DNA from 2 places in the Streptomyces sp. NPDC048514 genome. Region 1 is predicted to be linked to the other one. Evidence: predicted binding sites of a transcription regulator. Region 1 holds the regulator's gene; the other holds the start of a gene.

Region 1 (14,349 bases):
GAGACGCCTGTGCTTGTGCATGCGGTTCTCCTGCGGCATGCGGGGGATGCCTGGCGGGCATCCACAGTCGATGGGGTGCGGACTGCCCGTGTTCGTCGCTTGTTGTACCGCGGTTCACCGGGCGGTCGGCGATCAAGAGACCTGCGCGGGGGCGTGAGGGTTGTACGGGAGACCGGTAAAGCTTTCGAGACCGCCGAGCACGTTCGGGTGACGGCGTCTCAGGGCCGCCGGGCGGGTTCGCATGACGGCGGTTCACGGCCGCCGGTCGGTGTGCGACGGCGTCCTGCCTGCGCCCGACGGGTGGGTGTGGGTAAGGATTGGCGCATGAGCGTAGTGAAGATCAACGTGCTGACCGTCCCCGCCGAGCAGCGGGAGACGCTGGAGAAGCGGTTCGCCTCGCGGGCCCACGCCGTGGAGAACTCCGACGGCTTCGAGTGGTTCGAGCTGCTGCGGCCCGTCGAGGGCACCGACCAGTACCTCGTGTACACGCGCTGGCGTGACGAGGAGTCCTTCCAGGCGTGGATGGAGGGGCCGATGAAGTCCGCGCACCAGGGCACCGGCGAGGGCGCCGAGCGCCCCCGCCCAGCCGCCTCCGGCTCCACCCTGTGGTCCTTCGACGTGGTCCAGCAGGCGGCTCCCAAGGGGGCGTAGCGCGCCGCGGCCCGTGACGTACGACGGCGCCCCCTGCCTGTGCGGGTCAGGGGGCGCCGTCGGGTTCCCGGGGGCGGCTCGGCCGGTGGGGTTACTTCACCGGCTCGGGCTCGGGGGCGGTCTCCGACTCGGCCGTGCCCGCGGGGGGCTCGTCGTCGGGGACCGGGGTCCGGACGGAGTCGAGCAGGAGCTGGGCGACGTCCACGACCTGGATGGACTCCTTGGCCTGACCGTCGTTCTTCTTGCCGTTCACCGAGTCGGTGAGCATGACCAGGCAGAACGGGCAGGCGGTGGAGACGATGTCGGGGTTGAGGGAGAGGGCCTCGTCGACGCGCTCGTTGTTGATGCGCTTGCCGATCCGCTCCTCCATCCACATCCGCGCGCCGCCGGCGCCGCAGCAGAAGCCGCGTTCCTTGTGGCGGTGCATCTCCTCGTTCCTGAGGCCCGGGACCTTGCCGATGATCTCGCGCGGCGGCGTGTAGATCTTGTTGTGGCGGCCCAGGTAGCACGGGTCGTGGTAGGTGATGATGCCCTCGACCGGGGTGACGGGGACCAGCCTGCCCTCGTCGACGAGGTGCTGCAGCAGCTGGGTGTGGTGGATGACCTCGTAGTCGCCGCCGAGCTGCGGGTACTCGTTGCCGAGGGTGTTCAGGCAGTGCGGGCAGGTCGCGACGATCTTCTTCGCGGACCTCGGCTTCGCGGACTCGGGAACGACCTTGCCCTCGTCGTCCGTCTCCTCGCCGAACGCCATGTTCAGTGCCATGACGTTCTCCATGCCGAGTTCCTGGAACAGCGGCTCGTTGCCCAGGCGGCGGGCGGAGTCACCGGTGCACTTCTCGTCACCGCCCATGATCGCGAACTTCACGCCCGCGATGTGCAGCAGCTCGGCGAAGGCCTTGGTGGTCTTCTTCGCGCGGTCCTCCAGGGCGCCGGCACAGCCGACCCAGTACAGGTACTCGACCTCGGAGAGGTCCTCGATGTCCCTGCCGACGACCGGGACCTCGAAGTCGACCTCCTTGGTCCACTCCAGGCGCTGCTTCTTCGCCAGGCCCCAGGGGTTGCCCTTCTTCTCCAGGTTCTTGAGCATCGTGCCCGCCTCGGACGGGAACGCGGACTCGATCATCACCTGGTAGCGGCGCATGTCGACGATGTGGTCGACGTGCTCGATGTCCACCGGGCACTGCTCGACACAGGCACCGCAGGTGGTGCAGGACCACAGCACGTCCGGGTCGATGACACCCAGCTCCGCGGCGGTGCCGATCAGCGGGCGCTCGGCCTCGGCCAGTGCGGCGGCGGGTACGTCCTTCAGCTGCTCCGGCGACGCCTTCTCCTCGCCCTCCATGGACTTGCCGCCACCCGCGAGCAGGTAGGGCGCCTTGGCGTGGGCGTGGTCGCGCAGCGACATGATCAGGAGCTTGGGGGAGAGCGGCTTGCCGGTGTTCCACGCCGGGCACTGCGACTGGCAGCGCCCGCACTCGGTGCAGGTGGAGAAGTCCAGCAGGCCCTTCCAGGAGAACTGCTCGACCTGGGAGACGCCGAAGACGTCGTCGTCGCCCGGGTCGGTGAAGTCGATCGGCTTGCCGCCGCTCGTCATCGGCAGCAGCGCGCCCAGCGCCGTCCCACCCTTCGCGTCCCGCTTGAACCAGATGTTCGGGAACGCCAGGAAGCGGTGCCACGCGACACCCATGTCGGTCTTCAGCGCGACCACGATCATCCAGATGAAGGAGGTCGCGATCTTCAGGCCGGCGAAGAAGTAGGTCAGGTTCTGGAGCGTGGAGACGTCCAGGCCCCTCAGCCACGAGACGACCGGGTACGAGATGAAGAAGGAGGCCTCGTAGCCGTCCACGTGGTGCTGGGCGCCCTCCAGGGCGTGCAGCATGAAGATGCAGACGCCGACGATGAGGATGACGGCCTCGACGAAGTACGCCTGGCCGAAGTTGGAGCCGGCGAAGCGGGACTTGCGGCCCGGCTTGTTCGGCTTGCTCAGCTGCCGGATGACGAGCAGGGCGAGGATGCCGAGCACCGTCATCGTGCCGATGAACTCGACGTAGACGTTGTAGGGCGCCCATTCGCCGATGATCGGCAGGAGCCAGTCCGCCTTGAACAGCTGGCCGAACGCGTTCACGATCGTCAGCAGCAGGGTGTAGAAGCCGATGGCCACGAACCAGTGCGCCACGCCGACGACGCCCCAGCGGTTCATCCGGGTGTGGCCGAGGAACTCGCGCACCACGGTCACGGTGCGCGCGTACGGATTGTCGGTCCGGGCCCCGGCCGGTACCGGCTGGCCGAGCCGCATGAAGTTGAAGATCTGCAGGCAGGCGCGGCCGAACAGTGCCACGCCGACCACGATCAGGACCAGCGACACGATGATCGCGGCGAGTTGCATTGGGGCTCCTGAAGCGGCCTCGATTTTGACCGAGCGACATTACTAAGCGGTAACTTATGCAGTCCGTCTGAGACTACCCCCATCTTCCTTCGGGATGCAGCCGGGCGCGGGGTGATCTGGGTCGCTGAGGTCTGCCTTTCCCCGCGTCCGCGCGTACGCCTATTGCATCCCACGGGCAATCCGATCGTGTTATTCATCCCGAATTGCTACATTCGCACCTACCTTAGAGCCGTGCTCTACGGGATCGCCGCCGCCACCGCCGCCCTCTTCCTCGCCGCCGTGCTCGCGGCGCTGCTCAGAGTGCCCGCGCTGCGGCTGGGCATCCTCGACCGGCGCCGGCAGCGGCCCCTTCCGGTGCTCGGCGGCCTCGCCGTGGTGGCCGTCACCTGTCTGGTCGCCTGGGTGGGGCAGTGGACGCGGGTGGCCCCGCTCGGGGACGGGGTCGGCAGGCTCCTGGTCGCCGCCGCCGCGCTCGCGGCACTGGGCCTCGTCGCCGACGTGTGGCGGCTGCGCGCGCGTGTGCTCGTCGCCGGCGCGTTCGTCGCCGCTGCCTGTGTGGTGCCGTACGACGAGACCGGCGTGCCGGGCGGGGCGCTGGCGGTGGGCTGGATCGCGCTCGCCTCCCTCGCCTTCAAGGGGCTCGACCACGCCGACGGGCTGGCCGGGACCGTCGGGGTGGTCACCGCGTTCGGGGCGGGCGCCTGTGCCGCCGCCGAGGTGATGGACGGGCTCGCCGTCCTGCTGAGCGTGTTCGCCGCCGCCCTCACCGGCTTCCTCATGCACAACTGGCATCCCGCGCGGGTGGGGATGGGGGCCTGCGGTTCGCTGTTCACAGGATTCCTGCTGTCGGCGTCCCTGGTCTTCACGCGTGCGGGGTACGCGATCGGCCCGAGCGCGGCCGTGGTGTTCGGTCTCGGCGCGGTCGCCGTCGCCGACACCGTCCTGGTGGTCCTCGCCCGGCTGGTGTCCCGGCGCCCGCTGCTCAGGCGGGGTCCCGACCATCTCGCGCACCGGCTGCGGCGGCTCGGGCTCACCCCCCAGGGGTCCGTCGTGCTGCTGGGTGCCGGCTCCTTCTCGTCGGTGCTCGTGGGGGTGCTCGTGCACACCGGCTGGACGGGGGGCCGGGCCGTGTGGTGGGTTGCGGGAGTGGCGCTGCTCGCCGTTCTCGTACTTCTTCTGGTCCCGATCAAGCCGCCCCGCCACACCGAATCCACGCAGGTCACGGGTTCGTTGCGTGTAAGGAACGGATAAGAGTTGAGCCCAGCTGGCTCAGGTCTGTTGACCGAGCGGACGCGGTCATGCACACTTGAGTCTGTTCCACTCAAGTCAGCTGGAGGAATCAACCATGGCACGTGCGGTCGGCATCGACCTGGGCACGACTAACTCCGTCGTCAGCGTTCTGGAGGGCGGCGAGCCCACCGTCATCACCAACGCCGAGGGTGCCAGGACCACGCCGTCCGTCGTCGCCTTCGCCAAGAACGGTGAAGTGCTCGTCGGCGAGGTCGCCAAGCGCCAGGCGGTCACGAACGTGGACCGGACCATCCGCTCGGTGAAGCGCCACATGGGCACCGACTGGAAGATCCAGCTGGACGGGAAGGACTTCAACCCCCAGCAGATCTCCGCGTTCATCCTGCAGAAGCTGAAGCGGGACGCCGAGTCCTACCTGGGCGAGAAGGTGACCGACGCGGTCATCACCGTCCCGGCGTACTTCAACGACTCCGAGCGTCAGGCGACCAAGGAGGCCGGCGAGATCGCCGGCCTGAACGTCCTGCGCATCGTGAACGAGCCCACCGCGGCCGCGCTCGCGTACGGCCTCGACAAGGACGACCAGACGATCCTCGTCTTCGACCTCGGTGGCGGCACGTTCGACGTGTCCCTGCTGGAGATCGGCGACGGCGTCGTCGAGGTGAAGGCCACCAACGGTGACAACCACCTCGGTGGTGACGACTGGGACCAGCGCGTCGTCGACTACCTGGTCAAGCAGTTCCAGTCGGGTCACGGCGTGGACCTGTCCAAGGACAAGATGGCCCTGCAGCGCCTCCGCGAGGCCGCCGAGAAGGCCAAGATCGAGCTGTCCTCGTCCACCGAGACCTCGATCAACCTGCCCTACATCACGGCGTCCGCCGAGGGCCCGCTGCACCTGGACGAGAAGCTCACCCGCGCTCAGTTCCAGCAGCTGACGGCCGACCTGCTGGAGCGCTGCAAGACGCCGTTCCACAACGTCATCAAGGACGCCGGCATCCAGCTCGGCGAGATCGACCACGTCGTCCTCGTCGGCGGCTCCACCCGTATGCCCGCCGTCGCCGAGCTGGTCAAGGAGCTGACCGGCGGCAACGAGGCCAACAAGGGCGTCAACCCGGACGAGGTCGTCGCCATCGGCGCCGCCCTGCAGGCCGGTGTCCTCAAGGGTGAGGTCAAGGACGTCCTGCTGCTCGACGTCACCCCGCTGTCCCTCGGTATCGAGACCAAGGGCGGCATCATGACCAAGCTGATCGAGCGCAACACCACGATCCCGACCAAGCGGTCCGAGATCTTCACGACGGCCGAGGACAACCAGCCGTCCGTGCAGATCCAGGTCTACCAGGGCGAGCGCGAGATCGCGGCGTACAACAAGAAGCTCGGCATGTTCGAGCTGACCGGTCTGCCGCCGGCGCCGCGTGGCGTCCCGCAGATCGAGGTCGCCTTCGACATCGACGCCAACGGCATCATGCACGTGACCGCCAAGGACCTGGGCACGGGCAAGGAGCAGAAGATGACCGTCACCGGCGGCTCCTCGCTGCCGAAGGACGAGGTCGACCGCATGCGCCAGGAGGCCGAGAAGTACGCGGAGGAGGACCACGCCCGCCGCGAGGCCGCCGAGACCCGCAACCAGGGCGAGCAGCTCGTCTACCAGACCGAGAAGTTCCTCAAGGACAACGAGGACAAGGTCCCCGGCGAGATCAAGACCGAGGTCGAGACCGCTGTCGGCGAGCTGAAGGAAGTCCTCAAGGGCGAGGACACCGCCGAGATCCGCACCGCCACCGAGAAGGTCGCCGCCGTCTCGCAGAAGCTGGGCCAGGCGATGTACGCCGACGCTCAGGGCGCCCAGGCCGCCGGCGGTGCCGGTGAGGCCGGTGCCGGCGAGGCCAAGGCCGACGACGACGTCGTGGACGCCGAGATCGTGGACGACGAGCGCAAGGACGGTGCCGCGTGACGGAGGAGACCCCGGGCTTCGAGGAGAAGCCCGACGTCCCCTCCGGCGCGACCCCCGAAGACGCCGAGTCGAAGGCCGCTCCCGAAGAGGGGGCGGCCCCGGCCGGGGACGTAAACGCAGACGCGGGTCTGGTGGCCCAGCTGGACCAGGTGCGTACGGCGCTCGGTGAGCGCACGGCGGACCTCCAGCGCCTCCAGGCCGAGTACGCGAACTACCGCCGCCGTGTCGAGCGCGACCGGATCGCGGTCAAGGAGATCGCCGTGGCGAACCTCCTGACCGAACTCCTGCCCGTGCTCGACGACATCGGCCGCGCCCGGGAACACGGCGAACTCGTCGGCGGCTTCAAGTCCGTCGCCGAGTCGCTGGAGACCGTCGCGGCCAAGATGGGCCTGCAGCAGTTCGGCAAGGAGGGCGAGCCCTTCGACCCGACGATCCACGAGGCCCTGATGCACTCCTACGCGCCGGACGTCACCGAGACGACCTGCGTGGCGATCCTGCAGCCCGGGTACCGCATCGGCGAGCGCACCATCCGCCCCGCGCGGGTGGCCGTCGCCGAGCCGCAGCCCGGCGCGCAGACGGTCAAGGCGGAGGGCGCCGAGGAGAGCACCGAGGCGGCCGAGGCCGACGACAAGGAGAACGGTGGCCCGGAGGAGGGCTGACGTAATCACCAGCGAGGCAGGAGAGGAGGGACGTCGAGGATGAGCACCAAGGACTTCATCGAGAAGGACTACTACAAGGTCCTCGGCGTCCCCAAGGACGCCACCGAGGCCGAGATCAAGAAGGCGTACCGGAAGCTCGCCCGCGAGTTCCACCCGGACGCCAACAAGGGCAACGTCAAGGCCGAGGAGCGCTTCAAGGAGGTCTCCGAGGCGAACGACGTGCTCGGCGACCCCAAGAAGCGCAAGGAGTACGACGAGGCGCGCGCCCTGTTCGGCAACGGCGGCTTCCGCCCCGGGCCGGGCGCCGGCGGCTCCTTCAACTTCGACCTGGGCGACCTCTTCGGAGGCGCCGGCGGGGGCGGTGCCCAGAGCGGCGGCTTCGGCGGCGGGATCGGGGACGTCTTCGGGGGCCTGTTCAACCGCGGTGGCACGGGGGCGACCCGGACCCAGCCGCGGCGCGGGCAGGACATCGACACCGAGGTCACCCTCAGCTTCACCGAGGCGATCGAGGGGGCGACGGTCCCGCTGCGGATGACGTCCCAGCAGCCCTGCAAGGCCTGCTCCGGCACCGGCGACAAGAACGGCACACCGCGTGTGTGCCCGACCTGTGTCGGCACCGGGCAGGTCGCCCGGGGCTCGGGCGGCGGCTTCTCGCTGACCGACCCCTGCCCCGACTGCAGGGGCCGCGGCCTGATCGCCGAGCACCCCTGCCTGGAGTGCAAGGGCAGCGGCCGGGCCAAGTCCTCCCGCACGATGCAGGTCCGCATCCCGGCGGGCGTCACCGACGGGCAGCGCATCCGGCTGCGCGGCAAGGGCGCGCCCGGCGAGCGGGGCGGACCGGCGGGCGATCTGTACGTGGCGGTGCACGTCGGAGAGCACCCGGTGTTCGGCCGCAAGGGCGACAACCTCACCGTCACCGTGCCGGTGACGTTCACCGAGGCCGCTCTCGGCGGCGAGGTGCGGGTGCCGACTCTAGGCGGCCCCTCCGTCACCCTGAAACTGCCGCCCGGCACCCCGAACGGCCGTACCATGCGGGCGCGGGGCAAGGGCGCGGTCCGCAAGGACGGCACTCGCGGCGATCTGCTGGTCACCGTCGAGGTGAGTGTCCCCACGGACCTGTCGGGGAAGGCTCGTGACGCGCTGGAGGCGTATCGCGAGGCGACCGCGGGCGAGGACCCGCGGGCGGAGTTGTTCGAGGCCGCGAAGGGAGCCTGAGAGTGATGGACGGCCGTCGACGTAATCCGTATGAACTGACCGAGGAGACCCCGGTCTACGTCATCTCGGTGGCGGCCCAGCTCTCCGGACTGCACCCGCAGACGCTGCGCCAGTACGACCGCCTCGGCCTGGTCTCCCCCGACCGCACCGCCGGCCGGGGCCGCCGTTACTCGGCCCGCGACATCGAACTGCTCCGCCAGGTGCAGCAGTTGTCGCAGGACGAGGGCATCAACCTGGCCGGCATCAAGCGGATCATCGAGCTGGAGAACCAGGTCGCCGCCCTGCAGTCCCGCATGGCGGAGATGGAGGCGGCCCTGGACGGCGCGGCGGCCGCGATGCGGCAGCGCGAGGCCGCCGTCCACGCCTCCTACCGCCGGGACCTGGTCCCGTACCAGGAGGTCCAGCAGACCAGCGCGCTCGTGGTGTGGCGGCCCAAGCGGCAGCAGCAGCCGGACTGATCCGTAGCAGCGGCCGGGCCGACCGGCGGCAGTGGCCGGGCCGGCCCTCCGGCAGGCGTGGCGGAGCGACGGAGCGACGAAGGGCCCGCAGGCGTCAGAGCCTGCGGGCCCTTCTCCGTGCCATCCCCGTTGGCGGAGTCTGTTCGCTCATCTGGTCGAATCCGCGCGCCGGCGGTGCGCCGCCCGGTGATCGCATGGTGATCACACGGTGATCGTGAGGTGCCGGGAACGGACCGGTCGTGCCGATCTGTGGCCGCCTGTGAACTCCGATTGCGTGGAGGGTCCGTAAAGAGTGTTTGCAGGGGGTTCCGCGCCCCCTTCACAGGGTCACCCGAGCGTGGTGTTGCGGACTCGTTAAGTGATTCCGCTTGACGCCGGGTACGGCATCCGCGTTGTCTTTTCAGACACCTGGGTCGTATAGCAGCACCCACGTCCGGAACGCACCTGAAGTGAGCCCCCGAATGCGCCGTATCGCCATATCCGTGGCCGCGTCCACGTTGACCCTCTCGCTCGCCGGCTGCGGCGTGCTGAACGCCACGGGGGACAGCGCGAGCGCGAGCCCGACCAAGGGCGACGACGTCACCGTGGGCCTGCTGCTCCCGGAGAAGGCCAACTCCCGCTACGACAGGTTCGACTACCCCATCATCAAGGACAAGGTGGCCGAACTCACCAAGAAGCAGGGCAAGGTCGAGTACGCCAACGCGAACGCGAGCGCCACCCGTCAGTCCGAGCAGCTGCAGCAGATGGTGGACGACAAGGTCGACGTCATCCTGCTCGACGCCGTCGACGCGCACGCCGTCGCCGACGGGGTGAAGAAGGCCAAGGACGCCGGCATCCCGGTCATCGCCTACGACCGCCTCGCCGAGGGCCCGATCGACGCCTACATCTCCTTCGACAACGAGCTGGTCGGCGAGGTGCAGGCCCGCAGCCTGCTGGAGTCCCTGGGGTCGGGCGTCGACAGCTCCGACAAGATCGTCATGATGAACGGCTCGCCCACCGACCCGAACGCCAAGCAGTTCAAGCAGGGCGCCCTGTCCGAGCTGACCGGCAAGGTGACGATCGCCGCGTCCTACGACACCAAGGACTGGAAGCCGGAGAACGCCGAGGCCAACATGGCCGAGGCGATCGCGAAGATCGGCAAGGGCAACATCGCGGCCGTCTACGCCGCCAACGACGGCATGGCGGGCGGTGTCATCAAGGCGTTCAAGGCGGCCGGCGTCACCGACCTGCCCCCGATCACCGGCCAGGACGCCGAACTCGACGCCGTGCAGCGGGTGGTGGCGGGCGAGCAGTACATGAGCGTCTACAAGTCCTACCCGGACGAGGCCGAGGCCGCCGCGCAGATGGCCGTCACCAAGATCCAGGGCAAGGACATCCGGTTCGACGCCCTCACCCAGGACAGGGTCGACAGCCCCACCAGCAAGGCCATCCCGGCCAGGCTGGTGCAGGTGAGCGAGCTGACCAAAAGCAGCATCAAGGACACGGTCATCGAGGACGGCATCTACACCGCCGCCGACATCTGCACCGCCAGGTACAAGGCGTCCTGCGCGGCGATCGGCCTGAAGTGACGGCCGGTGGATCCTGACCGGAGCCGGGCCGGACCGCGGCCGGACTCCGGCCGGACCCACGCCGGACCCGGGCCGGACTCCCGGCGGCAGGGCCCCGAGGCACGACCGAGAGCCGTACGACGACGTGTCGTACGGCTCGAGGCCGTGGGCCCTCGGCCGGGCCCACGGCCGCTCCCCGGCGTCGCGCCACCCCCGTGGGCGCGATGCGGCGGCCCCGGCCGGGCGGGGGGCGCCCGGGGCCGAGGCCGCTCCGGGTGCCTGGGGCACCCGGGGGAAGCGGGAACAACGATGCCCCGGTGAAGTCCGCCCCACCACCATCAGCTTGTTGCAATGCGAGGGGCGGAGCCTGGACGAAACCCGGGCAAAACAGGGGTTTGCGACAGCGCTCGTCGGGAGAGCCGTGTTGCGGACCTGGTCGGCGCCGCGCATAGTTGCGCTGCGGAAGAGGCAGCACACCGGGGGTGGAATGGGCGATGGCCGGGCACGGGGCGGAGGAGCATCCTCACGGTGCCGACCGGCTGTGTGAGGCCGGGGACCGTGTCTATTCCCGTGCCGTACGCCGGGGACGGGTGCCGCGCACGGACGCCGGGCCGGTGCCCTGCCTGCTGGAGCTGGCCCTGCTGCACCCGGACCCCGACGACATGGACTACCTGGTGCCGACCTCCCCGCAGGAGGTCATGACCAGGCTGCTGCGCGGCGTCTACGACGAGGTCAGCGAGAGTCAGCGGCGGGTGGGCTCGGCGGTGTCCGCCTTCGAGTGGTACGCGGACCTGGGCCGGCAGCTGAACGCCCTGGCCGCACCGGCCGAGGGCAGCGCCATCCGCGTGCTGGAAGGGCTCTCCCGCATCCAGGCGGCCATGGACGAGGCGACCGAGGCGTGCACCACCGAGGTGCTCACGGTGCAGCCTGGCGGCATCCGGCGCGAGGCGGAGCTGACCGAGGGGCTGCACCGGGCGCTGACCCTGCGCGGGCGCGGTGTGCGCATGCGCGACCTGTACACGCATGTGGCCCGGCACGGGCAGGGGCTGCTCAACTACCTGGAGCTGATGGGCGACACGGTCGAGGCCCGCAGCCTGGACGAGGTCATAGACCGGCTGATCCTCTTCGACCGCACGGTGGCCTTCATCCCCGCCAACTCCGACCGCACGATGGCCCTGGAGCTGCGCCACCCGGCGCTCGTCGAGTACCTGGTGACGGTCTTCGAGCGGCTGTGGCGGCTGGCCATCCCGCTCACCGCCCCGCTGCCCGACACCGGCATCGAGGGCATCTCGCACCGCGAGCAGTCCATCGCCGCACTGCTCGCCGAGGGGCATCAGGACGCGGTGATCGCCGAGCGGCTCGGCATCAGCGTCCGTACCTGCCGCGCCCACATCGCCCGGCTCTCGGAGACGCTGGGCGCGGCCAGCCGTACCCAGCTGGGCGTGCGGATCGCCCAGGTGGGGCTGGACGGCCACCGCCGGGGCCGGCCGGCCTCCGCGCTCACCGCTCCGGATCAAGAATCCCCGACTGTCCTATGAGGTAGCCGAGCTGGGCGCGGCTGTCGCTGCCGAGGGCGGTGGCGAGCTTGGCGATGTGCAGCCGCGCGGTGCGGACGTTCATGCCGAGCCGTTCGGCGATGACCGCGTCGGTGTGGCCCTCGACCAGGAGCGCGGCGATGGCGTGCTGGCGGGGCGTGATGCCGCCGAGCGACGGCGGCTGGACGGCCTGCGGGTACATCGGCGTGGCCAGCCGCCACAGCCGGTCGAACGCGGTGAGGAAGAAGCCGACCAGGGCCGGGTGGCGTACCTCCAGGGCGAGCCGCTGGTCGTCGCCGGCCGGGAGGAACGCCACCGTGCCGTCGATGACGATCTGCCGGTCCGGCAGCTCGTCGAGCGTGCGGGCCTCGGCGCGGCCGCGCAGCCGCTCGTATCGGGAGCGGATGAGCGGCAGATGGCGCTGGGTGTGCTGGTACAGGGTGCGGATACGGCCACCCCGGCCGAGCAGTGCCTGGTCGCGCTCCATGGCCCGGCTCTGCGCGAGCCGCCCGCGTTCGTCGTGGTAGTGGGTGTTGGGCTGGACGCAGCACACCTCGCCGGTCGCCTCGGCCATGGCGTCGCCGATCGCGCGGTTGATCACCTCGGTGCCGCCGAGGAGGCGCAGGGTGGGGGTGTCGGCGGGCGTACCGTGCCGGCTGCCGGCGTGCATGAGGGGCTCGAAGAGCTCCATCAGCCGCTCCTCCCGGCGCCGTTCCCCGGCGATGCGGGCACGGGAGGCGCGCAGGAAGCGGTTCAGCACGGCGGCGGGGGCGACGGGCTCCAGGCGGGCGAGGTCGTCGACGGCCGGGTGCAGCAGCCCCAGGCCGGTCAGGCAGGGCGCCTCGGCGGCCTCGGCGGCGGGCAGGTGCCCGTCCCGCAGGGCGCGCTCGTAGAGCTTCTCCCCGGCGGCGCACAGCTCCTCGACGCCGTGCTCGCGGTGGTTCACCGGACCGCCTCCGTGCGGCGGTCGAGGATCCCCGACCGCCCTATGAGGTAGCCGAGCTGGGCGCGGCTGTCGCTGCCGAGGGTGGCGGCGAGCTTGGCGATGTGGACCCGGGCGGTGCGGACGTTCATGCCGAGCCGTTCGGCGATGACCGCGTCGGTGTGGCCCTCGACCAGCAGTGCGGCGATCGCCCGCTGGCGGGGCGTGACCCCGCCCACGGTGGGCCGTTGGACGGCCTGCGGATACATGGGCGTGGCCAGCCGCCACAGCCGGTCGAAGACCGTCACGAAGTACGAGATCAGCGCGGGATGCCCCACCTCCAGGGCCAGGGTGGCGTCGGCGTTCGCCGGGAGGAAGGCGACGGCGCGGTCGATGACGATCAGACGGTCGGTGACCTCGTCCAGGCTGCGCGCCTCGGTGTCGCCGCTGAGCTGCTCGTAGTACCCGGCGACGGTGGGCAGATGGCGCAGGGTGTGCTGGTACAGCGTGCGGATCCGGCCGCCGCGGTCCAGCAGTTCCTGGTCCCGCCGCACGGCGGCACGTGACGAGGCATGGCCGCGCGGGGTGTTCAGTTCGTGGTGCGGCTGGACGCACAGCACCTCGCGGCGGGCCGCGGACATGGCCTCCGTGATGGCCTCGTTGATCCGCGCCGTGCCGCTGAGCACCCGCAGCGTGGGGGTGTCGGTGCCGGTCTCGGTCCGCCGGCCGTCGATCCGCATGAGCGGTTCGAACGCGTCGGCAACCAGGGCCTCGCGCCGCCGCTCGCCGGCGATCCGGTCCGCCGCCGAGCGCAGCAGCCGGTGCAGCGCCACGGCCGGCGGGACGGGCTCCAGGCGCCCGGGGTCCGGTGCGGAAGGCCGCAGCAGCCCGAAGTCGACCAGGCAGGGCGTACCGGCGGCGTCCCCTGCACGCACGTGCCCGTCGCGCAGGGCACGCGTGTACAGGTCCGTGCCCGCCGCGCACAGGTCCTCCACGCCGTGCCCGCAATGTGGTGCCGTGCTCACCGGGCCGCTCCCGCCTCGCCGGCCGGCTCGGCCGGGTGCGGGAGCCGTCCGGCGTCCGAGCCCGTGCCCTCGCGTGTCGCTCCCGGCGGGACCATCGCGTCAGTGGTCCCGGTCCAGCATTCCGGACTGTGCGATGAGATAGCCGAGCTGGGCGCGGCTGCCGCTGCCGAGCGCCTGGGCGAGCTTGGCGATGTGGGCCCGGCAGGTGCGCACGTTCATGCCCAGGCGGCGGGCGATCGCCTCGTCGACGTGGCCCTCCACCAGGAGCTTGGCGATGGAGTGCTGGATCTCGGTGATGCCGTCGGGGGCGGTCTCGTACGGGGTGCCGGCGCTCAGTGGCACGGCGCGGTCCCACATGAACTCGAACACCTTGATCAGGTAGCAGACGAGGCCCGGGTGACGCAGTTCCAGGGCGACCTGCCGGTCGTCCCGTATGGGGATGAAGGCGACCGTCTCGTCGCAGATGATGAGGCGCTCGACCAGTTCGTCGATGGTGCGGTACTCCGCCTTGCCGTTGGCGAACTGGTCCACGTAGGCGAGCCGTTCGGGGCTGTAGCGGGCGGTGTGCTGGTACAGCGTCCGGATCCGCACGCCCCGCTCTATCAGGGTCCTGTCGCGCTCCAGGCCCTCGATGACCCGGCGTTCGGGGTGGCGGGCGCTCGGCTGGACCGTGAGCATCTCGTTGCGGCACTGGTCGGTGGCCAGGTCGAGCGCGGCGTTGATGCGGTCGAGCCCTTCCAGCACGGTGATCGAGTGCG
Region 2 (14,349 bases), on a different contig from region 1:
GGCCGGCTGCGTACGGCGGTGCGCACCCTGGCGGACGTCGACCTGCCGGCCGACGAACTCCTCACCCACCTCGACGACCTGGTCCTGCGGCTCGCCGCCGACGAGGGCAGCGCGGACCCGGCCGCCGAGACCGCCGGCGGCATCGGCACCACCTGCCTGTACGCGGTGTACGACCCGGTCGCGCGCCGCTGCACCATGGCCCGGGCCGGCCACCCGCCGCCGGCCGTGGTCACCCCGGACGGCACGGTCCGCTTCGTCGACGTGCCCGCGGGGCCGCCGCTCGGGCTCGGCGGGCTGCCCTTCGAGGCGGTCGAGACCGAGCTGCCGGAGGGCAGTCTGCTCGCCCTCTACACGGACGGGCTGTTCGAGGCCCGTGAGCACGACATCGACGAGGCGCTGGACAAGATGTTCGCCGCGCTCGGCCGCCCGGCGAAGTCGCTGGACTCGGTCTGCGACCGGGTGCTCACCGAGCTGCTGACGCATCGGCCCGACGACGACATCGCCCTGCTGGTGGCCCGTACCCGGGCGCTGCACGAGGACCGGGTCGCCTCCTGGGAGCTGGCGAACGAGCCCACGGTCGTCTCGATCGCCCGCCATTACGCCACCGAGCAGCTCTCCGCGTGGGGCCTGGACGAGGCCGCGTTCCCCACGGAGCTGATGGTCAGCGAGCTGGTCACCAACGCCATCCGCTACGGCCGCCCGCCCATCCGGCTCCGGCTGATCCACCAGGGCAAGACGCTGATCAGCGAGGTGTACGACTCCAGCGGGACCACCCCGCACATGCGCCGGGCCCGGACCTTCGACGAGGGGGGACGGGGTCTGCTGCTGGTCGCCCAGCTCGCCGAGCGCTGGGGCACCCGGCACGACCGGGTCGGCAAGACGGTGTGGGCGGAGCAGTCGGTCACCGCCCCCTGAGGCCTGACGGCACACCGGGGTGGGACAGGGGGCGGGACCGGGGTGCCGCGCGGTTACGTGCCGGGGTGCCGCACGGTTGCGTGCCGGGCTGCCGTGCGGTTGCGTGCCGGGGTCACCCGGTGGCGACGTGCCCAGGGCGGGGACGGCGAAGGCGGTAACCGCCGGCTTCACGGCTCAGCCGTGCCGCGCGGCGATCGACTTCACGGCTCAGCCGTGCCGCGCGGCGATCGGGCCCCGGAGGACGGGGGCGGCCCAGGAGGGCGGAGCGGGCACCGGGCGGGACGGCGTGGGAGCACCCGGGCGGGAGGCCGCGTGGGCCTTCGGACCGGAAGGCGTGCCGGACTCCGGGCCGGAAGGCGTGCCGGACTCCGGGCCGGGAGCCGCGTGGGGCTCCGAGCCCGGCGCCGGGCGGGGATCGGCGGCGCCTGCCGCCACCCGGGCGTCCAGCAGCGTCGGCGTACGGCCGCGCGGGCCGGCCTCTCCGGTCGCGGCACGCAGGGCCGCCACGAACTCCAGACAGGAGTCGTAGCGGTCGTCGGGGATCTTCGCCAGGGCCCGCTTCAGGACGTCGTCGGCGGCCGGCGGGATGCCCGGCCGCTCCTCGCTCAGCGTGGGCGGCGGGTCGTACTGGTGGGCCCAGAGCAGATCGAGGTGGTCCGCCCGCTGGTAGGGCGGGTGGCCGACCAGGGTCTCGTGGACCACACAGGCCAGGCTGTACAGGTCGGACCTGCCGTCGACCGGGCGGCCGGCGATCCGCTCGGGCGCCACGTAGTCGAGGGTCCCGACGAACTCGCCCGCGGTGGTGAACCCGGTGAGTGCCAGAGACTTCTTCGCCAGGCCGAAGTCCGTGAGGTAGACGTGCTCGGGATGGTCGCTGTCGATGCCCTTGGCCACCAGGACGTTCGCGGGCTTGACGTCCCGGTGCACCAGGTCGCGCGCGTGGGCCGCGTCGAGCGCGGAGGCCAGCTGGGCCGCGATGCGCAGAGCGGCGGCCACCGGCAGCGGGCCCTCCCGGTCGATCAGGGCGCGCAGGTCGAGTCCGCAGACGAGGCACATGGCGATGTACAGGATCCCGTCGGCCTCGCCCGCCTCGAAGACGGGGACGATGTTGGGATGGTCGATCGCGGCCGCGACCCGGGACTCCTGCGCGAAACGGCGGCGGAATCCGTCGTTGCGGGTGTACTCGGGAGCCAGCAGTTTCAGGGCGACCGTCCGGCCGAGGCGAAGGTCCTTGGCGCAGTAGACGACGGCCATGCCACCGCGGCCGACTTCCCGCTCGACCCGGTAGCCCGCGATCACCGCACCGATCAGACCGGAGGGCCTGCCGTCCTGCCCGTCCACGTCCGAATTCTACCGACTTGATCGCTGTCCGCGCCTGGTCGGGAGCCGGCCGGCGGAGAAAGAGGTGACGGGGAGAGGCCGGACCTGGGCGCGGCATGGCGAAGGCCACGGCATGGCGAAGGCCACGGCATGGCGAAGGCCACGGCATGGCGAAGGCCGCGGCATGGCGAAGGCCCGGGCGCCCCTCACGGGACCCGGGCCCTCACTCATCCGGCGGCGTCCGTCACGCCGCCACCGGAACCTCGGGCGTCGCGCCGTTCACGGCGGGTGCGAGCGCCAGCTCCAGGACCTGGCGGACGTCGGTCACGGCGTGGACGTCGAGCTTGTCCAGCACCTCGGCCGGGACGTCGTCCAGGTCGGGCTCGTTGCGCTTCGGGATGATCACGGTGGTCACCCCGGCGCGGTGGGCGGCGAGCAGCTTCTGCTTCACGCCGCCGATGGGCAGCACCCGGCCGGTCAGCGAGACCTCACCGGTCATGGCCACGTCCGTGCGGACCAGCCGGCCGGAGAGCAGGGAGGCGAGAGCCGTCGTCATCGTGATGCCGGCGCTCGGGCCGTCCTTGGGAACCGCGCCCGCCGGGAAGTGGATGTGCACGCCCCGGTCCTTCAGGTCGCCCACGGGCAGCTCCAGCTCGGCGCCGCGGCTGCGCAGGAAGCTCAGCGCGATCTGCGCCGACTCCTTCATCACGTCGCCCAGCTGACCGGTCAGGGTCAGGCCCGCCGCGCCGGTCTCCGGGTCGGCGAGGGACGCCTCGACGAAGAGCACGTCGCCACCCGCGCCGGTGACCGCGAGGCCGGTCGCCACCCCGGGGACGGCCGTACGGCGCTCGGCCGGGTCCTGGGCGGACTCGGGCACGTGGTGCGGGCGCCCGATCAGACCGCGCAGGTCCTCGTCCCGGACGGTGAGCGGCAGCTTCCGCTCGCCGAGTTCGTGCTGGGCGGCGACCTTGCGGAGCAGTCGTGCGACGGACCGCTCCAGATTGCGCACGCCCGCCTCGCGCGTGTACTCGCCGGCGAGCTTGCGCAGCGCGCTCTCGTCGATCGTGACCTCGTCCGCGGCCAGGCCGGCCCGCTCCAGCTGGCGCGGGAGCAGGTGGTCCCGGGCGATGACGACCTTCTCGTCCTCGGTGTAGCCGTCCAGGCGGACGATCTCCATACGGTCGGCGAGCGCCTCCGGGATGGCCTCCAGGACGTTGGCGGTGGCGAGGAAGACCACGTCCGACAGGTCGAGTTCGACCTCCAGGTAGTGGTCCCGGAAGGTGTGGTTCTGCGCCGGGTCGAGCACCTCCAGCAGGGCCGCGGCCGGGTCGCCGCGGAAGTCCGAGCCCACCTTGTCGATCTCGTCGAGCAGGACCACCGGGTTCATGGACCCGGCCTCCTTGACGGCGCGCACGATCCGGCCGGGCAGCGCGCCGACGTAGGTACGGCGGTGACCGCGGATCTCGGCCTCGTCGCGGACGCCGCCGAGCGCGACCCGGACGAACTTGCGGCCCATGGCGTGGGCGACGCTCTCGCCCAGGCTGGTCTTGCCGACGCCGGGCGGGCCCACCAGGGCGAGCACGGCACCGCCGCGCCGGCCGCCGACGACGCCCAGGCCCCGGTCGCCGCGCCGCTTGCGCACCGCCAGGTACTCGGTGATGCGTTCCTTCACGTCCTCCAGGCCCGCGTGCTCGGCGTCCAGGACCGCCTTGGCGCCCTGGATGTCGTACTCGTCCTCGGTCCGCTCGTTCCACGGCAGCTCCAGCACGGTGTCCAGCCAGGTGCGGATCCACGAGCCCTCGGGGGACTGGTCGGAGGACCGCTCCAGCTTGTCGACCTCCTTCAGCGCGGCCTCGCGGACGTTCTCCGGCAGGTCGGCGGCCTCCACCCGGGCGCGGTAGTCGTCGGACTCCTCGCCCTCCTGCTCGCCGTTCAGTTCGCGCAGTTCCTTGCGGACCGCCTCCAGCTGGCGGCGCAGCAGGAACTCCCGCTGCTGCTTGTCGACGCCCTCCTGGACGTCCTTGGCGATGGTCTCGGCCACGTCCTGCTCGGCCAGGTGGTCGCGCAGCTGCTGCGCGGCGAGCTTCAGCCGCGCCACCGGGTCGGCGGTCTCCAGCAGCTCGACCTTCTGCTCGATGGTCAGGAACGGCGAGTATCCGGAGTTGTCGGCGAGCGCGGAGACGTCGTCGATGGCCTGGACGCGGTCCACGACCTGCCAGGCGCCACGCTTCTTCAGCCAGGCGGTGGCGAGCGCCTTGTACTCCTTGACGAGTTCGGCGGCCTGACCCGGCAGCGGATCGGGCACGCTCTCCCCGACGCGGGCGCCCTCCACCCAGAGAGCGGCACCGGGGCCGGTGGTGCCGGCACCGATGCGCACCCGGCTCCGGCCCCGGATCAGGGCACCCGGATCGCCGTCGGCCAGCCGGCCCACCTGCTCGACCGTGCCCAGCACACCGGTCTTCGCGTAGGTCCCGTCGATGCGCGGCACCAGCAGCACCCTGGGCTTTCCGGGCTCGGACCGGGCGGCGGCCTGTGCGGCCTCCACCGCGGCCCGCACCTCGGCGTCGCTCAGGTCCAGCGGAACCACCATGCCGGGCAGCACGACCTCGTCGTCGAGCGGCAGCACGGGCAGAACGAGAGTGAACGCCGTGGACTCAGCAGCCATGATCTCCCCTTAGGCAGTCAACTTGAGCTATGCCGACTCAATGCTCGGGGGGCCGCCGATGTTCCCGGAACGGTGTTCGCTGTCGGCGATCAGCGGACGACGCCGGTGTTTCCCGGCCGACGGGGGTGCCGCCGACCCCGGCGGGCGCTACGGCAAGCGGGAGATCACCGGGAACGCGGGGCCGGACCAGCGGCCCGCCGCCGGGGCCGGACCAGCGGCCAGCTTGCGACGCCGGTCGCGAGGGCGATGAGGTGTCCCCAGTTCGTCATGGGGTCCGAGAAGGCGATCAGGTCGTTCACGAGCGTGCCGCCCACCAGCAGGAGCAGGGGCCAGCGCAGCCACGGCCGGAGCAGACCGGCCAGCGCGCCGATGCCGGCCGCGACGCCGAAGCTGATGCCGTAGTCGAGGCGGTGCAGCGAGGTCTGCGGAAGGTGCCCGAACAGCACCGCCAGGCCCACCGGGACCTCGGTGGCGAGCGTGGCCACGACATGCCCGGCGAGGAACACGCCCATCGCGCGCACCCCGCCCGTTCGCCGCTCCAGGGCGGTGAGCACGACGGCGACGGCCAGCGCGTACGGCGAGAGGAGGCCGCCCGCGATCCACACGGCGCTCGCCAGCAGCACCGCGACGGGGGCGCGCAGCAGATGGGCCACGTCGGTGCTCGAGCCCGCGTGGAGGGAGTGGACGAGTGCGGGGTCGGCCAGCGCGGTGACGACGGAGGTGACGGCCAGGACGGCGACGTAGGCGAAGGTGAACGGGGTGCCCGCCGGTGTGGGCAGCAGGTGCCACCAGCGTGGGGCCGGGGCGGCCGGGGGCGCTTCGACGAACACCGGGGCGGGCGCCGTCGCCCCGCGCTGACGCGGCATGCCGTCCAGCAGCCCGGCGACGCCGGGGGCCGCGAGGGCTGCGATGCCGTCGACGCCGGGAGGCCGGACGGCCGCGGTGCCGTCGACGCCGGGAGGCGGGAGGGCGGCGGTGGTGCCGGAAAGGGTGATGCCCGGCGAGGGCCGGGACGCGGCCGCCTCGGGGCCCGTCGCGATCCGTTCCACGGTGAGGCGCTCCTTCCGTCGCGCCCCACCCTTGGCGGTTCGCGGTCCGCTGTCTATGACCGACGCCACGCGCGAGCGGATTCACAGCAACCTTTCATGCTCCGGCTGCGTCCGAGGCCCGTCGCCCGGGCACCTGAGAGACCGACGAAGCGGCCGAGGAGGCAGCGGACGCCGTGGACGCCGTGGAATTCGAGGGCGCCCAGGGCGCCGAGGGTGTCGTGTCAGGGGTGCCGTCGGGCCGGACGGCACGGTCCGCGCGGCCGGCCCGTCATCCGTAATTCCCGTGAATGCAGGGCCTCGTTCAAGCAGGATGACCTCATGACTGCCGTGTACGACTCACCCGTGGTCCTGGACCGGCGCGACGGCCCGTACGGCGAAGTGGTGCTGCGCCGGCACGGTGCGCTGCTGCAGATCATCGCCAACGGCTGTTTCCTGATGGACACCTCCGACGGCCGCTCGGAGCGGCTCCTGGTCGACGCCGCGTACGCCGCCCTGGACGGCCGCCCGGCGCCGGACGTGCTGATCGGAGGGCTGGGAGTGGGCTTCTCACTCGCGCACGCGGCCGCCGACGCCCGCTGGGGACGGATCGTCGTCGTGGAGCGGGAACCCGCCGTCATCGACTGGCACCGCCACGGCCCGCTGTCCGGACTGTCCGCAGGTGCGCTGGCCGATCCGCGCTGCGAGATCGTGGAGTCCGATCTGATCACTTACGTCAATGAGACATCGGACACGTTCGACGCGTTGTGCCTCGACATCGACAACGGTCCGGGGTGGACCGTCACGGAGGGCAACGACGGCCTCTACGCGACGGCCGGACTTGCCGCGTGCGCAAGGACGTTGACACCCGGTGGGGTGCTCGCGGTGTGGTCGGCGACACCCTCTCCGGAATTTGAAGGAACCTTGCGGAATGCCGGGTTCCGACAGGTGCGTACCGAAGAGGTGCCGGTTGCCCGGGGCGTTCCGGACGCCGTGCACCTCGGCGTCCGACCTGGATAGCGACAGCGCGGTGAGTCCCCGTAATGTGCTGCACTGACGCGGATCATTCAAGCGTCAATCGCAGACATGGGATCACCCCACGGATTCCGGAAAGCAACAACAGGGGCGGGCGATGGAGCAGACACACACCTCCCAGAGCGGCGCGACGACGACCCCGGGCGCACAGCGCCGGGTGCTGGTCGTGGAGGACGACCCCACGATCGTCGACGCCATCGCGGCCCGGCTCCGCGCCGAGGGATTTTCGGTGCAGACCGCGGCCGACGGTCCCGCCGCGGTCGACACGGCCGAGGCGTGGCAGCCCGACCTGCTGATCCTCGACATCATGCTGCCCGGCTTCGACGGGCTCGAGGTCTGCCGGCGGGTGCAGGCGCAGCGGCCGGTACCCGTGCTGATGCTGACCGCGCGGGACGACGAGACCGACATGCTGGTCGGGCTCGGGGTCGGCGCCGACGACTACATGACCAAGCCGTTCTCGATGCGGGAGCTGGCGGCGCGCGTGCACGTGCTGCTGCGGCGCGTGGAACGGGCGGCCGTGGCCGCGTCCACGCCCCGCTCCGGCATCCTGCGCCTCGGTGAGCTGGAGATCGACCACGCGCAGCGCCGGGTGCGGGTGAGGTCCGAGGACGTCCACCTGACGCCCACCGAGTTCGATCTGCTGGTGTGCCTGGCGAACACCCCGCGCGCGGTGCTCTCCCGTGAGCAGCTGCTGGCCGAGGTCTGGGACTGGGCGGACGCCTCCGGCACCCGCACGGTCGACAGCCACATCAAGGCGCTGCGGCGGAAGATCGGCGCCGAGCGGATCCGCACGGTGCACGGTGTCGGCTACGCACTGGAGACGCCGACACCGTGAGCGCCGACGGGCGCCAGGCCGCACGGAGGAGCCCCGGGGAGGACCCCTGGGGCGGCGTCCGCCCGTTCTCGATCAAGACCAAGCTGGGCGCGCTGGTCGTCATCGCGGTGCTGATCACCACGGGTCTGTCGATCGTCGCGGTGCACACCAAGACGGAGCTGCGCTTCATCACGGTCTTCTCGATGATCGCCACACTGCTGATCACGCAGTTCGTGGCACATTCGCTCACCATGCCGCTGGACGAGATGAACACGGTCGCCCGGTCCATCTCCGAGGGCGACTACACGCGCCGCGTGCGGGACAACCGCCGGGACGAACTCGGCGACCTCGCCGGGACGATCAACGTCATGGCCGACGAGCTGGAGGCCCAGGACCTCCAGCGCAAGGAGCTGGTGGCGAACGTCTCCCACGAGCTGCGCACGCCCATCGCCGGCCTGCGCGCGGTGCTGGAGAACATCGTCGACGGGGTCACCGAGGCCGACCCGGAGACCATGCGCACGGCCCTGAAGCAGACCGAGCGGCTCGGCCGGCTGGTGGAGACGCTGCTGGACCTGTCCCGCCTCGACAACGGCGTCGTACCGCTGAAGATGCGCCGCTTCGAGGTGTGGCCGTATCTCTCGGGCGTACTGAAGGAGGCCAACATGGTCGCCTCCGCGCGCGCGGGCATCGCCTCCGGCTCGGGCAGCCACACCCGTACGGACGTGCATCTGCATCTCGACGTCTCGCCGCCGGAGCTGACCGCGCACGCCGACCCCGAGCGCATCCACCAGGTCGTCGCGAACCTGATCGACAACGCGGTCAAGCACAGCCCGCCGCACGGCCGGGTGACGCTGAAGGCGCGGCGCGGCCCGCAGCCCCAGTCGCTGCAGCTGGAGGTCCTGGACGAGGGCCCCGGCATCCCGCGGTCGGAGTGGCACCGCGTGTTCGAGCGGTTCAACCGCGGTTCCGTGACCCGGCCGCACGGCCCGGGCAGCGACGGCGGCACAGGGCTCGGTCTCGCGATCGCCCGGTGGGCGGTGGATCTGCACGGCGGCCGGATCGGTGTGGCCGAATCCGAGCGGGGCTGCCGGATCATCGTCACTCTTCCGGGACTGTCCCCCGTTTCAAGTTGACGTAAAGTTCGAATCGGAAGCACAAGATCCACGACCGTCGCCGCCGCTCCCGCGCAGCTGGACACGTGTGATCGGGGACAGGCCCGCGCCACCCGTCGAACGAAGGCGCGCAGGGCCGGCGCCGGTGCACCCTCCCACATGCGGAACCACGCTTGTTTCCCGCCAGATCAAGCCCTGAAACAAGATTTCTGATGTGACTTACGCGACGATGAACGGACCCGACCTGACCTTCGCGGTCTTGGAGGCGTAGCCTTTATTTCCGCTGTCCATCACCTTGTGAAGCGGAAGAGGGCGGTTGCCGCCGTGTCGCCACAGTCCCCCAGTAACCCGAGCGTCTCGACCGAGGACCAAGCCACCGGGAAGAACCCCGCAGCGGCGTTCGGTCCGAACGAGTGGCTCGTCGACGAGATCTATCAGCAGTACCTCCAGGACCCGAATTCGGTAGACCGCGCCTGGTGGGACTTCTTCGCCGATTACAAGCCGGGTGCTCCTGCCACCCCGGCTCCGGCGGGACCTGCGGCCGCGGGGGCCGCAGAGACCACCACCCCGGCCCCGCAGGCCGCCCAGGCCCAGGCCCAGGCCGCGCCCGCGCCGGCCCCGGCGGCGCCGAAGCCCGCCGCAGCTCCCGCTCCGGCCCCCGCCCCCGCTCCCGCGGCCAAGGCGGCCCCCGCCCCGGCCAAGCCGGCGCAGCCCGCACAGGCGCCCGCTCAGCCCAAGGCGAAGGCCGCTCCCGCCACGGAGGCGCCCGACGGTCCCGAGTACGTGACGCTGCGCGGTCCGTCCGCGGCCGTCGCGAAGAACATGAACGCCTCGCTGGAGCTGCCGACCGCCACCTCGGTCCGCGCGGTCCCGGTGAAGCTGCTGTTCGACAACCGCATCGTCATCAACAACCACCTCAAGCGCGCCCGCGGCGGGAAGATCTCCTTCACGCACCTCATCGGGTACGCGATGGTGCAGGCCATCAAGGCCATGCCGGCGATGAACCACGCGTTCGGCGAGAAGGACGGCAAGCCGACCCTGGTCAAGCCGCCGCACGTCAACCTCGGCCTGGCCATCGACCTGGTCAAGCCGAACGGTGACCGCCAGCTCGTCGTGGCCGCCATCAAGAAGGCCGAGACGCTGAACTTCTTCGAGTTCTGGCAGGCCTACGAGGACATCGTCCGTCGCGCCCGCGACAACAAGCTGACGATGGACGACTTCACCGGCGTGACGGTCTCCCTGACCAACCCCGGCGGCCTCGGCACCGTCCACTCCGTGCCGCGTCTGATGCCCGGCCAGTCCGTGATCATGGGCGTCGGCTCCATGGACTACCCGGCGGAGTTCCAGGGCACCAGCCAGGACACCCTGAACAAGCTCGGCATCTCGAAGGTCATGACGCTCACGTCGACCTACGACCACCGGGTCATCCAGGGCGCCGCCTCCGGCGAGTTCCTGCGCCAGGTGGCGAACCTGCTGCTGGGCGAGAGCGGCTTCTACGACGACATCTTCGAGGCGCTGCGCATCCCCTACGAGCCGGTCCGCTGGCTCAAGGACATCGACGCCTCGCACGACGACGACGTCACCAAGGCCGCCCGTGTCTTCGAGCTGATCCACTCCTACCGGGTCCGCGGCCACGTCATGGCCGACACCGACCCGCTGGAGTACAAGCAGCGCAAGCACCCCGACCTGGACATCACCGAGCACGGGCTCACCCTGTGGGACCTGGAGCGCGACTTCGCGGTCGGCGGCTTCGCCGGCAAGTCGCTGATGAAGCTCCGGGACATCCTCGGCGTGCTGCGCGACTCGTACTGCCGCACCACCGGCATCGAGTTCATGCACATCCAGGACCCCAAGCAGCGCAAGTGGATCCAGGACCGCGTGGAGCGCCCGCACTCCAAGATGGAGCGCGAGGAGCAGCTGCGCATCCTGCGCCGCCTGAACGCCGCGGAGGCCTTCGAGACCTTCCTGCAGACGAAGTACGTCGGCCAGAAGCGGTTCTCGCTGGAGGGCGGCGAGTCCGTCATCCCGCTGCTCGACGCGGTGATCGACTCCGCGGCGGAGTCCCGCCTGGACGAGGTCGTCATCGGCATGGCCCACCGCGGCCGCCTGAACGTCCTCGCCAACATCGTCGGCAAGTCGTACGCGCAGATCTTCCGCGAGTTCGAGGGCAACCTCGACCCGAAGTCGATGCACGGCTCCGGCGACGTGAAGTACCACCTGGGCGCCGAGGGCACCTTCACCGGCCTGGACGGCGAGCAGATCAAGGTCTCGCTGGCCGCCAACCCGTCCCACCTGGAGACGGTCGACCCGGTCATCGAGGGCATCGCCCGCGCCAAGCAGGACATCATCAACAAGGGCGGCACGGACTTCACGGTCCTGCCGGTCGCGCTGCACGGCGACGCGGCCTTCGCGGGCCAGGGCGTGGTGGCCGAGACCCTGAACATGTCGCAGCTGCGCGGCTACCGCACCGGCGGCACGGTCCACATCGTCATCAACAACCAGGTCGGCTTCACCGCGGCGCCGGAGTCCTCGCGCTCGTCGATGTACGCCACCGACGTGGCCCGCATGATCGAGGCCCCGATCTTCCACGTGAACGGCGACGACCCCGAGGCCGTGGTGCGCGTCGCGCGTCTGGCCTTCGAGTTCCGCCAGGCGTTCAACAAGGACGTGGTGATCGACCTCATCTGCTACCGCCGCCGCGGTCACAACGAGTCGGACAACCCGGCCTTCACCCAGCCGCTGATGTACGACCTGATCGACAAGAAGCGCTCGGTGCGCAAGCTCTACACCGAGTCCCTGATCGGTCGCGGCGACATCACCCTGGAAGAGGCCGAGCAGGCCCTGCAGGACTACCAGGGCCAGCTGGAGAAGGTCTTCACGGAGGTCCGCGAGGCCACGTCCCAGCCGGCCTCCGGCCCGGTGTCGGACCCGCAGGCGGACTTCCCGGTCGCCGTGAACACCGCGATCTCCACGGAGGTCGTCAAGCGGATCGCCGAGTCGCAGGTCAACATCCCCGACACCTTCCACGTCCACCCGCGTCTGCTGCCGCAGCTGCAGCGGCGGGCGGCGATGGTCGAGGACGGCACGATCGACTGGGGCATGGGCGAGACCCTCGCGGTCGGCTCCCTCCTGCTGGAGGGCACCCCGGTCCGCCTGTCCGGCCAGGACTCCCAGCGGGGCACCTTCGGCCAGCGCCACGCGGTCCTCATCGACCGCGAGTCGGGCGAGGAGTTCACGCCGCTGATGTACCTCGCCGAGGAGCAGGCGCGCTACAACGTCTACAACTCGCTGCTCTCCGAGTACGCCGTCATGGGCTTCGAGTACGGCTACTCACTGGCCCGCCCCGACGCGCTCGTCATGTGGGAGGCGCAGTTCGGCGACTTCGTCAACGGCGCCCAGACCGTGGTCGACGAGTACATCTCGGCCGCGGAGCAGAAGTGGGGCCAGACGTCCGGCGTCACCCTCCTCCTGCCGCACGGCTACGAGGGACAGGGCCCGGACCACTCCTCGGCCCGTGTCGAGCGCTTCCTCCAGCTCTGCGCCCAGAACAACATGACGGTCGCCATGCCGACCCTCCCGTCGAACTACTTCCACCTCCTGCGGTGGCAGGTGCACAACCCGCACCACAAGCCGCTGGTGGTCTTCACCCCGAAGTCGATGCTGCGCCTGAAGGCCGCCGCGTCGAAGACGGAGGAGTTCACGTCGGGTCAGTTCCGCCCCGTCATCGGCGACGCCACCGCGGACCCGGCGGCGGTCCGCAAGGTCGTCTTCGTGGCCGGCAAGCTGTACTACGACCTGGAGGCCGAGCGGGTCAAGCGCGGCGCCACGGACACGGCGATCATCCGCATCGAGCGGCTGTACCCGCTGCCGGGTGCCGAGATCCAGGCGGAGGTCAACAAGTACCCGAACGCCGAGAAGTACCTGTGGGCGCAGGAGGAGCCGGCGAACCAGGGTGCCTGGCCGTTCATCGCGCTCAACCTGATCGACCACCTGGACCTGGCGGTCGGCGCGGACATCCCGGCGGGCGAGCGCCTGCGGCGCATCTCGCGCCCGCACGGCTCGTCCCCGGCGGTGGGTTCGGCCAAGCGCCACCAGGCCGAGCAGGAGCAGCTGGTGCGTGAGGTGTTCGAGGCGTAAGGCCTACGGCACGCTCACCGAAGGGCCCGGCCCCGAGTCTCCACCGGACTCGGGGCCGGGCCCTTTCCCGTCCCCGGCGCGAGGCACTCCGGGCGCCCACCCGCCAGCCCGCCCGCCCGCCAGCGCTGCCGCTCCCCCGCCGACCGCCTGGTCACCGTGCCCGATCACGGTCCGCTCGCCGTGCGGTCGCTCCGTCCTGCTCGCCGTCCGCCGGGTGAGGCCCGTCGGCGTCTCCGCATACCCTGGAGCGGTACATCCCCCGGCCCCTGGCCGATTCACAGGAGAGCATCCGTGTACTTCACCGACCGAGGCATTGAAGAACTGGAGAAGCGGCGCGGTGAGGAGGAGATCACCTTCGAGTGGCTCGCCGAGCAGCTGCGGACGTTCGTCGACCTGAACCCGGACTTCGAGGTCCCGGTGGAACGTCTGGCGACCTGGCTGGCCCGGCTGGACGACGAGGACGAGGAGTAGGCGGCCCGCAGGCCGGGACACCGCCGAGCCCGGCACCCCCGACCCTGCGCACGAGCCGGGCCGAACAGCCCACCCGGCGCTCCCCGGCCCTCCGCTCGAGCCAGACCGATCGGCGGCCGGCCGCCCCGGCGCCCATCGGCCCTGCGCAGGGACCAGTGGCCGGGTCAGAGGTGGTGTGCCGCAGGTCCTTGTCGTCGCCGCTCGGAAGCGGCCCTGAGGCCCCGGGCCGGCCGGCTCCTCAGGCGCGAATCCAGGCCACCCCGCTCAGCTCCGCACGCCGGCCCCCCACACCCACGCCCCGGGCCGCTCGCGCTGCCGGGGACGGCCCCGCGGCCCCACATACCCAGCACCGTCGGCCGGCGCTCGCAGCCCCCGCGATACGCCCGCGCCCCACCACCCCGCATCCCTGCACTGCCGTGCCCTGCTCTGCACCGCACCGCACTGCACTGCACTGCCCTGCACTGCCCTGCACTGCACTGCACTGCACTGCACTGCACTGCTCGCAGGGTGCCCGGCGAGGCAGCTCACCGGAGCCCGGCTCGGCGGAGCGGCCAAGTGCCGGCGATCACGCGAAAGGGTGTCTTGACTTCCCAAGGCCACGATATATCGTGTTTCTCGGGAGAACGCGATATGGCGCGTCCCCGGCCGAGTCCTGTCCAGGAGGTCACATGTCCGAGTGGTCCGTCGCCGAACCTCAGAAGCTGACCTTCGACACCACCGTGAGCGACCTGCACGTCCGCATCGTCAACGGAACGGTGAACGTGGTGGGCACGGAAGAAGGTTCCGCCCGCCTGGAGGTCTCCGAGATCGAGGGCCCGCCCCTGCTGGTCACCCACGAGCACGGCACCCTCACCG

Evidence for each region. Region 1 encodes HspR, which represses chaperone genes until heat shock. Its sites were predicted from a motif close to TTGAGNNNNNNNNNCTCAA; they were not measured.
Region 2: a site for HspR is predicted at 4,923-4,941, ahead of lon (endopeptidase La). Genes of this name have one in related genera too.

The regions. Positions count from the first base shown of each region.
Region 1 covers NZ_JBICWT010000014.1:243,715-258,063, reverse strand. Annotated here, with positions in the region: gene ACGFT2_RS29780 (FG-GAP and VCBS repeat-containing protein) at 1-21, opposite strand, end outside; gene ACGFT2_RS29775 (antibiotic biosynthesis monooxygenase family protein) at 325-651, shown strand; gene ACGFT2_RS29770 ((Fe-S)-binding protein) at 743-3,037, opposite strand; gene ACGFT2_RS29765 (MraY family glycosyltransferase) at 3,269-4,288, shown strand; gene dnaK (molecular chaperone DnaK) at 4,383-6,230, shown strand; gene grpE (nucleotide exchange factor GrpE) at 6,227-6,889, shown strand; gene dnaJ (molecular chaperone DnaJ) at 6,929-8,104, shown strand; gene ACGFT2_RS29745 (heat shock protein transcriptional repressor HspR) at 8,110-8,562, shown strand; gene ACGFT2_RS29740 (sugar ABC transporter substrate-binding protein) at 9,024-10,130, shown strand; gene ACGFT2_RS29735 (LuxR C-terminal-related transcriptional regulator) at 10,604-11,647, shown strand; gene ACGFT2_RS29730 (helix-turn-helix transcriptional regulator) at 11,610-12,590, opposite strand; gene ACGFT2_RS29725 (LuxR C-terminal-related transcriptional regulator) at 12,587-13,591, opposite strand; gene ACGFT2_RS29720 (helix-turn-helix transcriptional regulator) at 13,691-14,349, opposite strand, start outside.
Region 2 covers NZ_JBICWT010000005.1:447,106-461,454, reverse strand. Annotated here, with positions in the region: gene ACGFT2_RS13785 (SpoIIE family protein phosphatase) at 1-915, shown strand, start outside; gene ACGFT2_RS13780 (protein kinase) at 1,123-2,256, opposite strand; gene lon (endopeptidase La) at 2,480-4,900, opposite strand; gene ACGFT2_RS13770 (rhomboid-like protein) at 5,065-5,949, opposite strand; gene ACGFT2_RS13765 (spermidine synthase) at 6,268-6,945, shown strand; gene ACGFT2_RS13760 (response regulator transcription factor) at 7,058-7,795, shown strand; gene ACGFT2_RS13755 (ATP-binding protein) at 7,792-8,907, shown strand; gene ACGFT2_RS13750 (multifunctional oxoglutarate decarboxylase/oxoglutarate dehydrogenase thiamine pyrophosphate-binding subunit/dihydrolipoyllysine-residue succinyltransferase subunit) at 9,211-13,023, shown strand; gene ACGFT2_RS13745 (DUF6104 family protein) at 13,315-13,494, shown strand; gene ACGFT2_RS13740 (DUF4097 domain-containing protein) at 14,163-14,349, shown strand, end outside.